3 regions of the Mesorhizobium sp. M0761 genome follow, and region 3 is predicted to be linked to each of the others. Evidence: predicted binding sites of a transcription regulator. Region 3 holds the regulator's gene; each other region holds the start of a gene.
What was found. Region 3 encodes PhoB, which activates phosphate uptake and scavenging genes when phosphate is short. Its sites were predicted from a motif close to TGTCATNNANCTGTCAT; they were not measured.
Positions count from the first base shown of each region.

Region 1 (5,416 bases), on a different contig from region 3:
GCATTGTCATCGGCGCCGATACCGGCGCCGGCGCCGCTTTCGACCAGCACTTCATGGCCATGCGCGACATATTCGCGGACGGAGCCCGGCGTCAGGCCGACGCGGTATTCGTGGTTCTTGATTTCCTTGGGGCAGCCGACGCGCATAGTCTTCTCCTGATCCGGCCCTTCGGGCTCGTTCCCTGTATCAACCGAGTGAACCACGAATCGTTGCGCAGGTGTTTGCGAATGCGCTTGCGCGGGGTCACGCGTTTCGATAATCGTTGCGCGAAATCAAGGAAATTTCGCAGGAATCACGAGAAATGCCGCTCGACAGGATCGATATCGCCATTCTCGAGGCACTGCAGAAGGATGGCCGCATACCCAATGCGGCGCTCGCCGAAAGGGTCGGCCTGTCGCAGTCGGCCTGTTCGCGCCGGCTCGACAATCTGGAGAAATCCGGCACCATCCGCGGCTATCACGCCCGGCTTTCGAACGCAGCGCTCGGCCACCAGATGACGGCGATCGTGCACATATCGCTGTCGGGACAATTCGAAAAGACGCTGTCGGATTTCGAGGCGGCGATCAAGCGCTGCCCGAATGTGCTGTCCTGCCACCTGATGTCGGGCGAATATGACTATATCCTGCGCATCGCCGCCAAGGACCTGGTCGACTATGAGCGCATCCACAAGGAATGGCTGTCGGCGATGCCGCACGTGACCAAGATCAATTCGTCGTTTGCCCTGCGCGAGATCGTCGATCGCACGGCGATGGGCATGAAGCCGGAACTGGCCTAGCCCTGAGCAGTCTCGGTCACCAGCCTATCCATTGGGATGTCGTGCGGCTGCGGGTAGATGGTGGCTATGCGCTGCAGTTCGTAGCCGACGCCGATGACCAATGGCTTGAACGGCATGGCAGCCAGCGTGCGGTCGAAGAAGCCACCGCCATAGCCCAGGCGGTAGTTTCGCGGGTCGATGCCGACGATCGGCGAGATGACGATGTCGGGCAGCACCGGGTCGCCTTCGGCGGGGATAGGGATGTTCCAGACGCCTTTTTCCAGCCGGTCGCCAGGCACATAAGCGCGGAAGATCAGCGGCTGGCCCTTCTCGATGACGACTGGCAGTGCCGTGCGGCCGCCGCGCTGGTTGATCGACGCCATCCACGACCGCAGGTCCGGCTCGCCGCGAAACGGCCAGTACAGGCTGACCATGCGGCCGGCGATGTCGCCGATTGCCGCGTCGAGGCCTTCGGTGATAGCCCGCGACATCGCCACCCGCGCATCGGCCGAAACCGCCAACCGTGCCGCGATCAGACGCTCGCGCTCGGCCTTGCGCCAACGGCGCACATCGGTCCAGTCGGTCAATGGCGCGCGAAATTCCGGATCGAGTTCGTGCATGAAGCAAGGCGGCGAAGAATATTGCGCCCGCCCTTTGCGATCTTTGTCATCGTCGTTGGCCATGCTTCACTCCCGTGGTTCCAGCCCCTGCAAGGCTATACCCGTCCAGGCTTGCCGACATAGGCATTCGCGACATCCGGCGACGAGTCCTGGGCAGCCTTACGCGCGGCAGTCTAGCGCGCCGCGACATTGTTGCGGTGCACAAAAATCACTAGATAAAGGGAGACAAACAGGGGTGAATGCGATGAGTGAAACCAGCCATCATGTCGTTGTCGTCGGCGCAGGGTTCGGCGGTCTCGAACTCACCCGGGCGCTGGCTGGCGCACCCGTGCGCATCACCATGATCGACAAGCGCAACCATCACCTTTTCCAGCCGCTGCTCTACCAGGTGGCGACCACCTCGCTGGCGACCTCGGAAGTTGCCTGGCCGATCCGTCATCTGCTGCGCAAGCGCGAGGACGTGACGACCCTGCTCGGCAACGTCACCGGCGTCGACCGTCCAGGCAAACGCGTGCTGCTTGAGGACGGCAGTTCTGTTCCCTACGACACGCTGGTGCTCGCCACCGGCGCGCGTCATGCTTATTTCGGCCACGACGAATGGGAGCCTTTCGCGCCCGGGCTGAAGACGCTTGAAGACGCAACCACCATTCGGCGGCGCATCCTGCTCGCCTTCGAGCAGGCCGAGCGCGAGACCGATCCGGCCAAGCGCCAGGCACTGCTGACACTGGTCATCGTCGGCGGCGGCCCGACCGGCGTGGAGCTTGCCGGCACCATTGTCGAACTCGCGCATGAAACGCTGCGCGGCGAATTCCGCAACATCGACACGCGTGAGGCGCGTGTGGTGCTGGTCGAGGCCGGAGACAGGATCCTAGCCAATTTCGCGCCAAAGCTGTCCGACTATGCGCGCAAGGCGCTGGAGCGGCGGGGCGTCACGGTCGAGCTTGGCCGCGCCGTCACGCGCCTCGATGCCGAAGGCGTCGTCTTTGGCGATACGCATCTGCCGGCGCGAACCATCCTGTGGGCCGCCGGCGTGGCGGCTTCACCCGCGGGAGAGTGGCTGGGCGCGCCGGTGGACCGGGCGGGCAGGGTAATGGTCGAGCCCGATCTGACCGTGCCGAACAGTCCTGAAATCTTCGTCATCGGCGACACCGCGCATGTCTTGCGGCCGGACGGCAAACCGGTGCCCGGCGTGGCGCCCTCGGCCAAGCAGGAGGGCAAGCATGTCGCCGCGACGATCAGGGCGCGGCTGGCCGGCGATGGCGCGCCGCGGCCTTTCCGCTACAAACATGCCGGCGACCTGGCGACGATCGGCAAGTGGGCAGCCGCGATCGATTTCGGCTCGATCAAGCTCACGGGATGGCTTGCCTGGTGGCTGTGGGGCGTGGCGCATATCTACTTCCTGATCGGTTTCCGCAACCGGCTCTCGGTGTCGCTTAGCTGGCTATGGATCTATTTCACCGGCCAGCGCAGCGCGCGGCTGATCACCCAGGGCGACGATGACAAGGGCTGAGGTTCTCAACCGCGGCCAAGGATATTCATCCAGCCGTCACCTTTTGCTGATCGACTGACTTCCCGATGGACATGGCCGGTTTTCGGCGCGAAGCTTCCGCCCGGGGCTGGGATCTTGTCACGTCGCTGGGAAGGAAAACCAATGCCGCATCTCAATTACCCCGTCTCCCGCCGTAGTTTTCTTGCCGGTACGGCCGCCAGCGGGGCGCTGATCATGCTCCATCCGTTTTCCGCCCGCGCGCAGGCCAATCAGGCGCATCTGAGGATCATGGAGACCACCGACATCCATGTGAATGTGCTGCCTTACGACTACTACGCCGACAAAGCCAACGACACGATGGGCCTGTCACGGACGGCCTCACTGATCGCGGCGGTGCGCAAGGAAGCCACCAATGCGATGCTGATCGACAATGGCGATCTTTTGCAGGGCAATCCGATGGGCGATTACATCGCCTATGAGAAGGGCCTCAAGGAAGGCGATCTGCATCCGATCATGAAGGGCATGAACCTGCTGGGCTATGAATGCTCGACGCTCGGCAATCACGAGTTCAATTACGGCCTGTCGTTCCTCGACAAGGTGCTGGCCGGAGCCAATTTCCCCTTCGTCTGCGCCAATCTGATCCGCGGCACCGAGCTTGCCGCCAAACCGCGCGACGACAAGCTCTACCTCAAGCCCTATGTCATCCTCGACAAGAAGATCAAGGACGGGTCGGGCGCCGAGCAGCCGATCAAGATCGGCATCATCGGCTTTGTGCCGCCGCAGATCATGGTCTGGGACCTGAAGAACCTGGAAGACAATGTCAGGACGCGCGACATCGTCGAGGCGGCCAGGGCATGGGTGCCGCAGATCAAGGAGGAGGGCGCCGACATCGTCATCGCGCTCTCGCATTCCGGCATCGATATCAAGCAGGGCGACGGCATGGAGAACGCCTCCTTCTTCGTCGCCGGCGTCGAAGGCATCGATGCGGTGTTCACCGGCCATCAGCATCTCGTCTTCCCCGGCAAGAAGGATTTTCAGGCGCTCGAAGGCGTCGACACCGAGAAGGGCACGCTGCAGGGCAAGCCCGCCGTGATGGGCGGTTTCTGGGGCTCGCATATGGGACTGATCGATCTGCTTCTGGAACGGGACGGATCGAAATGGCGCGTAGCCTCGGCCACATCGGAGGCAAGGCCGATCTACCAGCGCGTCGACAAGGCAAACAAGCCGACGGTGGCGGACGACCAGCGCGTCGTCGATGCGCTGAAGGCGGACCATGAGGCGACACTTGCCTATGTCCGCCGACCGGTCGGCAAGACCTCGGCGCCGCTCTATTCCTATTTCGCGCTGGTCGCCGACGATCCGTCGGTGCAGATCGTCAACCAGGCGCAGAGCTGGTACCTCATGGACATATTGAAGAGCACGCAGTGGAAGGATGTGCCGCTGCTGTCGGCGGCAGCACCCTTCAAGGCCGGCGGGCGCAACGGCGCCGACTACTATACCGACGTGCTGGTGGGCGACATCGCCATCAAGAACGTCGCCGACCTCTATCTCTATCCGAACACGGTGCGCGCCGTCGAAATCACCGGCGCGCAAGTGAAGGAATGGCTGGAAATGTCGGCCGGCATTTTCAGGAAGATCGAGCCGGGCAAGGCCGACCAGGCGCTCATCGACACCGAATTCCCGTCCTACAATTTCGATGTGATCGATGGCGTCAGCTACGGAATAGACCTGTCGCAGCTGCCGAAATACGATGCCAAGGGTGGCGTCGCCAATGCCGGCTCGAACCGCATCGTCGGCCTCAGCTTCGACGGCAAGCCGATTGATCCGGCAGCGAAATTCGTCGTCGCCACCAACAATTACCGCGCCGGCGGTGGCGGCAATTTCCCCGACATCAATGCCTCGAAGATCATCTACGAGGCGCCGGACACCAACCGCGACGTGATCGTGCGCTACGTCGTCAGCGAAGGCACGATCAATCCCTCGGCCGACGACAATTGGTCGTTCACGCCGCTGCCCGGCACCAGCGTCGTGTTCGAGACCGGCCCCAAAGCGAAGGATTTCATATCGGGAGTGAAATCGCTCAAGATCGAGCCGGCCGGCGAGGGCGAATCCGGGTTTGCGAAGTATCGCATCCTGCTTTGAGGCAACGTGCAGCTAACAGGGAAAACGAGCGGGCATACGCCCGCTCAATCACGCTTCGGATCAGGCTTTGTAGACCACTTGGCGCACGTCGATGTAGCTGGCTCTAAAGCCGGCTTCGCAATAGTGGAGATAAAATTCCCAAAGCTTCTTGAAGCGGTCGTCGAAGCCGAGCGGGACGATCTTTTCCCACGACGCCCAGAAGCGGTTGCGCCATTCGGCAAGCGTGCGGGCATAGTCGTCCGGAAAGACGCGCTCGCGCAGATGGGCAAGGCCATGGTCGCTGCCCAGCGTCTTCAGGATCGACGGCGTCGGCAGCATGCCGCCTGGGAAGACATAGCGCTGGATGAAATCCGGCCTCGCCCGATAGGTGTCGTAGGCGGCCTCGTTGATGGTGATGATCTGCAGGCCGGC
Region 1 is NZ_JAMYPF010000008.1:203,201-208,616, reverse strand. It holds gene ald (alanine dehydrogenase) at 1-146, opposite strand, end outside; gene NKI32_RS16040 (Lrp/AsnC family transcriptional regulator) at 302-775, shown strand; gene NKI32_RS16035 (5-formyltetrahydrofolate cyclo-ligase) at 772-1,437, opposite strand; gene NKI32_RS16030 (NAD(P)/FAD-dependent oxidoreductase) at 1,619-2,884, shown strand; gene NKI32_RS16025 (bifunctional 2',3'-cyclic-nucleotide 2'-phosphodiesterase/3'-nucleotidase) at 3,026-5,005, shown strand; gene NKI32_RS16020 (SAM-dependent methyltransferase) at 5,066-5,416, opposite strand, start outside.
Region 1: NKI32_RS16025 (bifunctional 2',3'-cyclic-nucleotide 2'-phosphodiesterase/3'-nucleotidase) is a predicted target of PhoB. The motif match lies at 2,908-2,924, and genes of this name have one in related genera.

Region 2 (5,416 bases), on a different contig from region 3:
CCGTCTGCGTGATCTGGGCCGGAATAGAATTCGCCTCCGGCACCCCATTCTGGGGCATCATTGCGCTCGGCTTTGCCGCCTACGCCGTCTGGCAGTTCTTCTATCTTTACAAGCCGGTGGAGGAGAGCAAGGCTGCGCCTGATCGACCGAAGACCGGCGAAGCGAAGGCGGACGCCGAACCGAAGGAATGAAGCGGCCGTGGCTCGGAAGGGCTTGCGGGTCGGACACTGGACACCTGGCGTATCGCCTACGTCGGTGATTGGCCGGAACGTCCCTCGCTTCGTCATCCTAGGGTCTTCGCGACGGAGCTTCGCTCCTGCTTCGCCCTAGGATGACGAAGTTGAGAGGCCGACCTCGAAGACTTGCGATAGGAGACAAAACATGTCGAAACTGCTCGTCAAAGCCGACAAGGGCCATGGCCGCGTCGCCCATGTCACGCCCAAAAGCGCCGGATGGACCTATGTCGGCTTCGACCTGCACCGGCTGAAGCCGGGCGAGACCGCATCCGGCAAGACGCAGGATCGCGAAGTCTGCCTGGTGTTCGTCACCGGCAAGGGCACGGCAAAGGCCGGCGGCCAGGAACTCGGCCTGCTCGGCGAGCGCATGTCGCCCTTCGAGGGCAAGCCGTGGTCGGTCTATATTCCGGAGGGTTCGGACTGGTCGGTCACCGCCGACACCGATCTCGAACTCGCGGTCTGCTCGGCGCCGGGCCTGGGCGGCGGCTTGCCCGTTCGCGTCATCGCACCCGACGACCTCGGCCAGGAGACTCGGGGCAAAGGCACCAACACGCGCTACGTCACCAACATATTGCCCGAGGGCAAGCCCGCCGACTCGCTGCTGGTGGTCGAGGTCATCACGCCCGGTGGCCACACATCGAGCTACCCGCCGCACAAGCACGATCAGGACAATCTGCCGGCCGAATCCTATCTTGAGGAAACCTATTACCACCGCCTCAACCCGCCGCAGGGCTTTGCCTTCCAGCGGGTCTACACCGACGCCGACAAGTCGGGCGCCCGCGAACTGGACGAGGCGATGGCGATCGAGGACGGCGATGTCGTGCTGGTGCCCAAGGGCTATCATCCGTGCGCGGCCTGTCACGGCTACGACCTCTATTACCTTAACGTCATGGCCGGGCCGAAGCGGACGTGGAAGTTCCACAACGCGCCCGAGCACGAATGGCTCATGAAGGCCTGATCGGCCTTCGCTTGCGCCGGAAGAAAAATCGTCGGCTAACGATCCATGGGGTCGATTTGCCTTCGAAAACTCGCATAAGCTTCGTCAATCCGTCATGGAAATCACCTATGGCAGCGGGCTGACGAGGATTTTTTTCGATGCGCTACGCCATCTATTTCACCCCGAAGCAGGACGAGCCGCTGGCGCGGCTCGCCGCCAACTGGCTGGGCCGCGACCCCTTTGGCGCCGCCACCAGGCCGGTCGAGGCGGTGGGCGAACTGTCGGCGGCCGAAGTCGCCTTTCACACCGCATCGGCGCGGCGCTACGGTTTTCATGCGACGCTGAAAGCGCCCTTCCGGTTGGCCGCCAACGAAACCGAAAGCTCGTTGCGCGCGGCGCTGGACGCCTTTGCCGAAGCAACGCCGACCGTCACCATCCCGCGCCTGGTCGTCAGCCAGATCGATGGTTTCTTCGCTTTGCTGCCGGAAGGCCCGCTGCCGCCGCTCAACCGTTTCGCCGATGATGTCGTGCTTAGCTTCGACCGTTTTCGCGCGCCGCTCACCGAGGCCGAGATCGAGCGGCGCAGCCCGGATTCGCTGAAACCCGCCGAGTTCCGCAATCTCTGTCAGTGGGGCTACCCCTACGTGTTCGAGACCTTTCGCTTCCACATGACACTGTCCGGCCGGGCCGGGCCGCAGGAAAGCCAACGTCTGCGCGCGGCAATTGACAGCCTGTTCGCCGATGTGCTGCAGCAGCCGGTGCTGGTGGATGCGCTGACGCTGTTCGTCGAAACCGAACCGGGCGCTCCGTTCATGGTGCTTTCGCATCATGCGCTCGGCCGCCGCGCTGCCCGAAAAACCGCCTGACCGCAATTCGTCCGAGTAAGCAAGGACTGCCTGAATGACCGCCGAAACTGTTCTCCACAACGCCCGCATCGTGCTTGCCGACGAGATCGTCGAAGGGTCGCTCGTGCTGCGCGACGGTTTTATCTCCGGCGTCGACGCCGGCACCGGCCACACCGGCGGGAGCATGGGCGGCGAGGACATGGGCGGCGACTACATCATTCCCGGCCTGGTCGAGCTGCACACTGACCATCTCGAAGGCCACTATGCGCCGCGCCCGAAAGTGCGCTGGAACCCGATCGCCGCCGTCCTTGCCCATGACGCGCAGGTGGCCACCGCCGGCATCACCACCGTGCTCGACGCTTTGCGTGTCGGCATGGACGAGGACGCGGATATTACCTGCGACGACATCCGCAAGCTCGCCGGCGCGATCGAGGACAGCGTCGCGAAAGACCGGTTGCGGGCCGACCATTTCTTGCACCTGCGCTGCGAGGTCTCGGCGCCGGATTGCTTGCGGGCTTTCGCCAATTTCGATGGCGACGAGCGGGTCAAACTGGCCTCGCTGATGGACCATGCGCCGGGACAGCGCCAGTTCGTCAATCTCGAGACCTACGCCTATTACTACCAGCGCAAGCTGAAGCTGACCGATCGCGACTTCCAATTGTTCTGCGAAAAGCGGATGTCGGAATCAGCGAAGAATTCGGGACCGAACCGGGTGGCGATATCAGCCGCCTGCAACGAGCGGGGCATTGTGCTGGCGAGCCATGACGACGCCACATCGGGCCATGTCGACGAAGCGATCGAGCAGGGCGTGCGCGTCGCGGAATTCCCGACCACGCTGGAAGCCGCCAAGGCCTCGAAGGATGCCGGGCTCGGCGTGCTGATGGGCGCGCCCAACGTCATGCGCGGCTCCTCGCATTCGGGCAACGTCTCGGCCCGCACGCTGGCCGGCGACGGCCTGCTCGACATATTGTCGTCCGACTACATTCCCTTCAGCCTGATCCAGTCGGCCTTCTTCCTCGGCGACGTCGTCGAGGGCATTTCCCTGCCGCAGGCGGTTGCGATGGTGTCGAAGAATCCGGCCGAGGCGATCGGCCTAAACGACCGCGGCGTCATCGAACAGGGCCGCCGCGCCGACCTCGTGCGTGTGCGCGTCGACGACCATGTGCCGGTCGTGCGCACTGTCTGGCGCCAAGGGCGCCGGGTCGCCTGATGGTCTCGGCGTCGATCGAGCGCGAACTCAGCAGCGAGGCCTTTCCGCTCCGCAACGGCGTGTTTGTCGCCGTCGTCGGCCCGAGTGGCGCCGGCAAGGATACGGTAATCGGTTATGCCCGCACCTTGTTTGCCGACGAGACGAGGCTGGAGTTCGTCCGCCGGGTCATCACCAGGCCGAGCGATGCGGCAAGCGAGGATCACGACACGCTGGCCGACGCGGCCTTTGTCGAAGCCGAGGCCGACGGCGCCTTCGCCATTTCCTGGGAGGCGCACGGCCTGCGCTACGGCATTCCGGCCGATGTCGACTCGTCCATCGCCAACGGCTATGTCGCGGTCGCCAATGTCTCGCGCGCAGTCATCCCGGTGCTGCGGGAGCGCTATGCCAATCTGGCTGTCGTCGAGATCACCGCCTCGCCGGAAATCCTCGCCGAGCGTCTCGCCCAGCGCGGCCGCGAATCGCGCGGCGAAGTGCTGGCTCGGCTCGCCCGCAGCGCCAATATCGCTTTGTCCGGCTCCGGCGTCACCTCGATCGACAATGGCGGCCAGCGCGAAGCCGCCGGAGAACGCTTCGCCGAGGTGCTGCGCAAGGCGATGGCCTTCTCGGATATATCCGGCGTGATGTAGCGCTACTCCGCCGCGACAGTCTTCCGGCTGGCATCGAGCATCAGCCGCCTTGCGCGGAACACGCCCCATTGCTGGTCGACCAGCACGCCGATCAGGATCACGCCGCCCATCACCGCGAAGTTGAGCGAGGACGGGATGCCGAGCAGATTGACCAGGTTCTGCAACTCCTGCAGCAGCACGGTGCCCAGGATGACGCCGACCAGCGAGCCTTCGCCGCCGCGCAGCGAGAAGCCGCCGAGAACGGCGGCGGCAATGGCGTAGAGCTCGTAGAACTGGCCGTGGCTGGCCGGCGAGATCGAGCGCGTGTACATGGCGAAATAGATCGCCGACAGCGCCGTCAGCACGCCGCAGATGACATAGGCGGCCATGACGACACGGCCGGTGCGAATTCCCGAATATTTCGCCGCCTCTTCGTTCTTGCCGATGGCATAGAGGTAGCGTCCGAACACCGAGCGGTGCAGCACCACCCACATGACGATCGAAATGACGATCAGTGCGATGAAGCTGTTGGGCACGCCATAGCTGCGGCCCGCGGTGAGGAATTCGAGCTCGGGAAAATTCTGGCCGAAGGCGAAACCGGCGGTGCCGTCGGCGGTATAGAAACGGGCGACCCCGCGATAGATCAAAAGGCCGCACAGCGTGACCACGAAGGGCTGCAATTTCAGCCTTGTGATCAGCCAGCCATGCGCCAGTCCGATGATGCCGCCCAGCACCAGGATCAGCGGCAGCGCCAGCGGCCATGGCATGTCGCGCACGGCGATGAAATCGATGAATAGCGTGCCGAGCAGCGCCACCAGCGATCCCACCGACAATTCGATGCCGCCGGTAATGATGACGAAGGCCTGGCCGATGGCGAGGATCCCGAACAGGCCGATCAGGTTCGAGGTGTTGGCGAGGTTGATCGGCAAAAGAAAGCGCGGGTTGATGGCGGTCACCACGGCGCCGACCACCAGGATCAGGATCAGCAGGCCGAGATCTTTTTTGCTCATCGTCTTCTCCCCAATGCGCCGGACCGGCAATCGCCTGAAGCCCGCTAGTTTGCCGGCTTGCCGACCGCCAGCAACAGCACGTTTTCCTGGCTGAATTGTTCTTTGTCGAGAATGCCCGAGATCTGGCCCTCATGCATGACGGCGATGCGGTCGGACACGCCGATCACCTCTTCCATGTCGCTGGAGATCATCAGCACGGCCACGCCGGCATCGGCCAAGGCTCGCATCAGCCCGTAAATCTCGGCCTTGGCGCCGATATCGATGCCGCGCGTAGGCTCATCGAGGATCATCACCTTCGGGTTCATCGCCAGCCATTTGCCCAGCACCACCTTCTGCTGGTTGCCGCCCGACAGCGTGCCGGTTCGCGTCTGCACCGACGGCGCCTTGATGCCGAGATTGCTCTTCTGCTTCTCGGCGGTGGCGGTCTCGGCGCTTGCCGACACCAGTCGACGCTTCGCATGCGCCGGCAGGTTGGGCAGCGAGATGTTCTGCGCGATCGACAGGTCAAGCAAAATGCCGGTCAGCTTGCGGTCTTCCGGAACCAGAAAAATGCCATGCGCGACCGCATCGGCC
Region 2 is NZ_JAMYPF010000002.1:374,695-380,110, forward strand. It holds gene NKI32_RS04755 (hypothetical protein) at 1-191, shown strand, start outside; gene iolB (5-deoxy-glucuronate isomerase) at 382-1,194, shown strand; gene NKI32_RS04765 (DUF1045 domain-containing protein) at 1,332-2,039, shown strand; gene NKI32_RS04770 (alpha-D-ribose 1-methylphosphonate 5-triphosphate diphosphatase) at 2,074-3,228, shown strand; gene phnN (phosphonate metabolism protein/1,5-bisphosphokinase (PRPP-forming) PhnN) at 3,225-3,854, shown strand; gene NKI32_RS04780 (ABC transporter permease) at 3,857-4,843, opposite strand; gene NKI32_RS04785 (sugar ABC transporter ATP-binding protein) at 4,888-5,416, opposite strand, start outside.
Region 2: NKI32_RS04765 (DUF1045 domain-containing protein) is a predicted target of PhoB. The motif match lies at 1,274-1,290, and genes of this name have one in related genera.

Region 3 (5,416 bases):
AGGTGGCGTCGAGTGGCGCGACCGTGCGCCCGCTGGTGATGAGCCATGCCATGCCACGCCAGACCAGCAGGCCACCAAGCGTCACGATGAAGGCCGGAACCTGCATATAGGCGATGATGAAGCCCTGGAACGCGCCGATCAGCAGACCAAACACCACGCCGGCGGCAAGCGCGACGACCCAGAGCCAGGGGTTTCCAAGCTGGAAGCCGATGACGCGAATCAGGAATTCGGCCTGTGCCACGCCCATGATCATGCCGATCACGCCTTCGACCGAGCCCACCGAAAGGTCGATGTTGCGCATCACGATGACCAGTACCATGCCGGTAGCCATGATCGCGACCGAGGACGTCTGCACCGACAGGTTCCAAAGATTGCGCGGCGTCAGGAAAAGCCCGCCCGACAGGATATGTATGCCGACCCAGATGACCAGCAGCGCGCCGACCATGCCGAGCATGCGCGTGTCGAGCTCGGTCGCCTTCAGGAACCGGGCGACCGCGCCGAGTTCAGACGCTCGTGCCGTATCGGCCTGCGGATTTGAGGTCGTGTCGGTCATGATGTCCTCCAGCGGCTTGCCGTCTGGCGCGGATGCCGGACCACAGCCTAGAAGTTTGCCGCCGATGGCGGAAACACACAATTCTCGTAGAGAAAACGCCGCGGCGGCCCCGCCGCGGCGCCTCATTTCTTCAAGTCGTCGAGATCAGTCGCAAGCCGCGACGCTGCCGGCGGCGACGCCCGTGCAGACTTCGTCCTTCTTGATCCAGCCGGCGTCGATGACGACGTTGAGGTTGTCCTTGGTGATCGCGACGGGGGTCAGGAACAGCGACTTGACGGTGTTGCCGCCAGGCGTGGTAAAGTCCTTGGCGCCGGCAATGTCGCCCGTCTTCTTGCCATCGGCAAGCTGCGAGGCGATCTCGGCGGCGTTCTTGCCGAGTTCGCGCGCGTCCTTCCACACCGACACCGTCTGCGTGCCGAGCGCGATGCGGTTCAGAGCGGCATGGTCGCCGTCCTGGCCCGAGACCGGAACCGTTCCGGCGAGGCCCTGCGCCGTCAGCGCGGCGACAACGCCGCCGGCGGTGCCGTCATTCGCCGCAACCACGGCATCGACCTTGTTGTCGTTGGCGGTCAAGAACTGTTCCATGTTCTTCTGGGCGTTGGCCGGCAGCCAGCCATCGGTATAGGCCTCGCCGACATTCTTGATCTTGCCCGAGTCGATGGCTTCCTTGAGCACTTCCATCGAGCCCGAGAACAGGAAATCGGCATTCGGATCCGAGCCAGAGCCCTTGATGAAGACATAGTTGCCTTCGGGCTTCGCCTTGAACACTTCGCGGGCCTGCATGCGGCCGACTTCCTTGTTGTCGAAGGTCAGGTAGAAGACGTCCTTGTTCTCGATCAGGCGGTCATAGCCGACGACCGGAATGCCTTCGTCCAGCGCCTTCTGCACCGCCGGGCCGATGGCCGAGGCGTCCTGCGCCAGGATGATCAGCGAGTTGGCGCCCTGCGAGATCAGGCTTTCGACGTCGGTCAGCTGCTTGCCGGGATTGGACTGCGCGTCGGCGGAAATGTACTTGTCGCCGGCAGCCTCGATCGCCGTTTTCATCGCCGCCTCGTCGGTCTTCCAGCGCTCTTCCTGGAAGTTCGACCACGACACGCCGATGACCTTGTCCTTCGCCTGCGCGACCGACATCAGCGCCAGCGACATGGCGACACCCGCCAGCATGGCGGCTGCGAATCTGTTCATCATAATCCTCCCTGCGCCGCGTGCGGCGCGACAAAACTGGCCCGAGGGCCGGCACACAGAGGCCCTATTTTTTCGAGCCTCGAAAAAATACTGGTTCAATGATAAGGCGCTGTCAACATCGATTCTGATGGATTCTGATGGCCTTGCCGAATTTTTTCGAGGTCCGCAATAAACAATGACAGGGCTGCCGGCGTCTGCCAATATTTGGCTGGTGCCGTCGAACGCCTTCACTATCATGAGGCGCGAGGAGGCCGGGAGGAAACAAATGTCGGTTGGAATCCGCCACGACGATCTGCGCCGTCGCAACCGTGCGATGGTGATTTCAGCCGTGCGCCGGGCCGGCCAGCCGTCGCGGACCGAGATTGCGGCGACCACCGGCCTCAGCCACTCGACCATATCGGCAATCTCGTCTGATCTGATTCAAGAAGGCATCCTGATTGAAGGCAAACCTGGCGAGACCGGCGCACTGAAACGCGGCCGGCCGCAGGTGGGCCTTGGTCTCAACCCGGAAGCGGCGGCGGTGATGACCGTCGTGCTGTCGCTCAATTTCCTGTCCGTCACCGTCATCGACTATGCCGGCCACGTCGTCGCCGAGGAACAGCGCCGGCTGGACACGCTGACCAAGCCGCGCGACGAGCTGATTGGCGAATGCGTAGCAATCGTCCGGCGGCGGCTTGAGGATCCCGACCTCGATGTCCAGAGCATCGCCCGCATTGCCATGGGCATCCAGGGCATCACCGATTCGCAGGCGCGCGCCATGCTGTGGTCGCCGATCACGCCACTGACCGACATTGCCTTCGCCGACATGTTGGAAGCGGAATTCGGCATTCCGGCCACCATGGAGAACGACTGCAATATGATGGCGGTGGCGCTGCAATGGCGCCAGCCCGAGCGCTACCGCGACAACTTTATCGCCATCCTCTTGTCGCACGGCATCGGCATGGGACTGGTGCTGAAAGGCGAACTGTTCACCGGCACCCATTCCTCGGGCGGCGAGTTCGGCCACATGATCCACCGTCCGGGCGGCGCGCTCTGCCGCTGCGGGCGGCGCGGCTGCGTCGAGGCCTATGCCGGAAACTACGCCATCTGGCGCAGCGCCAAAATGATGGGCGAGGATGCCGAGCCGGTCGATATCGGCGACGCTGATATGCGCGCACTCGCCGCGCGCGCCCGCGAAACCGATGGCCCGGAGCGCGAAGCCTATCGCAGGGCCGGTGAGGCGCTCGGCTTCGGCCTCGGCAGCCTGTTTGCTCTGATCGATCCGGCACCCGTCGCCATGGTCGGCGTCAGCGCCGCCGCCTTCGACCTGATCGAACCGGCATTGCGCGAAGCGATCGCCCAGACTGCCGGCGGCCAGCACTCGAAATCGATCTCCTTCGACACCGAGCCCAACGAGCTGCCGCTGATCCGCGAAGGCTGCGCCATGCGCGCGCTCGGCTTCGTCGACCAGGAGATTTTCGCGCCGGGCATTCAGGCGAAATCCGGCAAGCATGTCGCCTGAATGGCCGGCAACGGCGCGACGCGCAGCATCCTAGTCTTCCCTGATAGCGTAGCCGGCGCCGCGAATGGTACGGATGACATCCGGCATGCGGCCATTGTTGACGGCCTTGCGCAGCCGCCCGACATGCACGTCGACGGTTCGCTCGTCTATATAGATCGTCTCGCCCCAGACATTGTCGAGCAGTTGGCTGCGCGAGAACACGCGGCCGGGATGGCGCATCATGAATTCGAGCAGCCGGAACTCGGTCGGTCCGAGCCTGATCTCGCTCTTCTTGCGGTAGACCCGGTGCGATTCTCGATCGAGCACGATGTCGCCGACCTTGAGCACGCTCGACAGCACTTCCGGCTTGGCGCGGCGCAGCAGCGCTTTCACGCGCGCCATGAACTCCGGCGTCGAGAATGGCTTGACCAGATAGTCGTCGGCACCGGTGGACAGGCCGCGCACGCGGTCGCTTTCCTCACCGCGCGCGGTCAGCATGATGATCGGCAGCCGCTCGGTTTCGGGCCGCACTCTAAGCCGCCGGCAGAGCTCGATGCCGGAAACAGCCGGCACCATCCAGTCGAGCACCAGGAGATCGGGCACGTTTTCCTGCAGGCGGATCTCGGCCTCGTCGCCGCGTGTCACCACCTCGACCTGATAGCCTTCGGATTCGAGGTTGTAGCGGAGGAGCACGCCTAGTGGCTCCTCGTCCTCCACGACCATGATGCGTGGCGCGATCATAGGCAGTTCACCCTCATCAGGCCGGCGTGGCCATCGCCGTCTCGTCCTGCTTCGGACGATTGGCGGGCAATTGCTGGCCGGTCAGCACATAATACGCATTTTCGGCGATGTTGGTGACATGATCGCCGATGCGCTCAAGATTCTTGGCGCAGAACAAGAGATGCGTGCAGGCGGTGATGTTGCGAGGGTCTTCCATCATGTAGGTCAAGAGCTCACGAAACACGGACGTGTATTTGACGTCGATGCGCTCGTCGTTATTCCTGAGTTTTGCAAGCGCTGCCGCATCGGTGGCGGCATATTCCTCGACGACGCCTTGCACCTGGATCAGCACCAGTTGCGCCATGGCGTCGATGGAGTGCGAGAGGTCGCGCGGCGTGACGCTCAAGCCCACGGTGCCGACGCGTTTGGCGATGTTCTTGGCGAGGTCGCCGATGCGCTCGAGGTCGCCCGCCATGCGGATCGAGCCGACCACGGCGCGCAGATCGTTGGCCATCGGCTGGCGCTTGGCGATCAGCGTGATGGCGCGGTCGTCCAGTTCGCGCTGGCGCGCATCCATGATGGCGTCGTCGGACACGACACGCTGTGCCAGCGCATTGTCCGAATTGAGCAGCGCCCTCGTCGAGCCGCTGACCATCGAGCCTGCCAGATCGCCCATGTCGCGGATCAGCTTGCTGATCTGCCCGAGCTCTTCATCGAAGGAGGCGACGGTATGTTCACCCATGATCTTGGTCCTCGTGCCTGAAAATTCACCCGCCGGACGGCTCAGCCGAAGCGGCCGGTAATGTAGTCCTGGGTGCGCTTGTCGTCGGGGTTGGTGAACATCTTGTCGGTGGCGCCCTCCTCGACGAGATAGCCGAGATGGAACATCGCTGTACGCTGCGACACGCGCGCCGCCTGCTGCATCGAGTGGGTGACGATGACGATCGTGTAGTTCTGGCGCAGTTCGTCGATCAGCTCCTCGACACGGGCGGTGGCGATCGGATCGAGCGCCGAGCAGGGCTCGTCCATCAGGATCACCTCCGGCGACACGGCGATGGCGCGCGCGATGCACAGGCGCTGCTGCTGGCCGCCGGACAGGCCGGTGCCGGGCTCCTGCAGGCGGTCCTTGACCTCGTTCCAGATCGCAGCCTTCTTCAGGCTCTGCTCGACGATCTGGTCCATGTCGGACTTGCGCTTGGCCAGCCCATGGATGCGCGGGCCGTAGGCGACGTTCTCGTAGATCGACTTCGGGAACGGGTTGGGTTTCTGGAACACCATGCCGACGCGGGCGCGCAGTTCGACGACATCGATGTTCTTGTCGTAGATGTCGTCTTCATCGAGCGTGATCTTGCCGGTCACCCGCGCCGAATCGATGGTGTCGTTCATGCGGTTGAGGCAGCGCAGGAAGGTCGACTTGCCGCAGCCGGACGGGCCGATCAGCGCCGTCACCTGGTTCTGGCGGACGTCGAGATTGACGT
Region 3 is NZ_JAMYPF010000006.1:326,667-332,082, reverse strand. It holds gene NKI32_RS13235 (sugar ABC transporter permease) at 1-553, opposite strand, end outside; gene xylF (D-xylose ABC transporter substrate-binding protein) at 698-1,738, opposite strand; gene NKI32_RS13225 (ROK family protein) at 2,004-3,239, shown strand; gene phoB (phosphate regulon transcriptional regulator PhoB) at 3,270-3,959, opposite strand; gene phoU (phosphate signaling complex protein PhoU) at 3,976-4,680, opposite strand; gene pstB (phosphate ABC transporter ATP-binding protein PstB) at 4,722-5,416, opposite strand, start outside.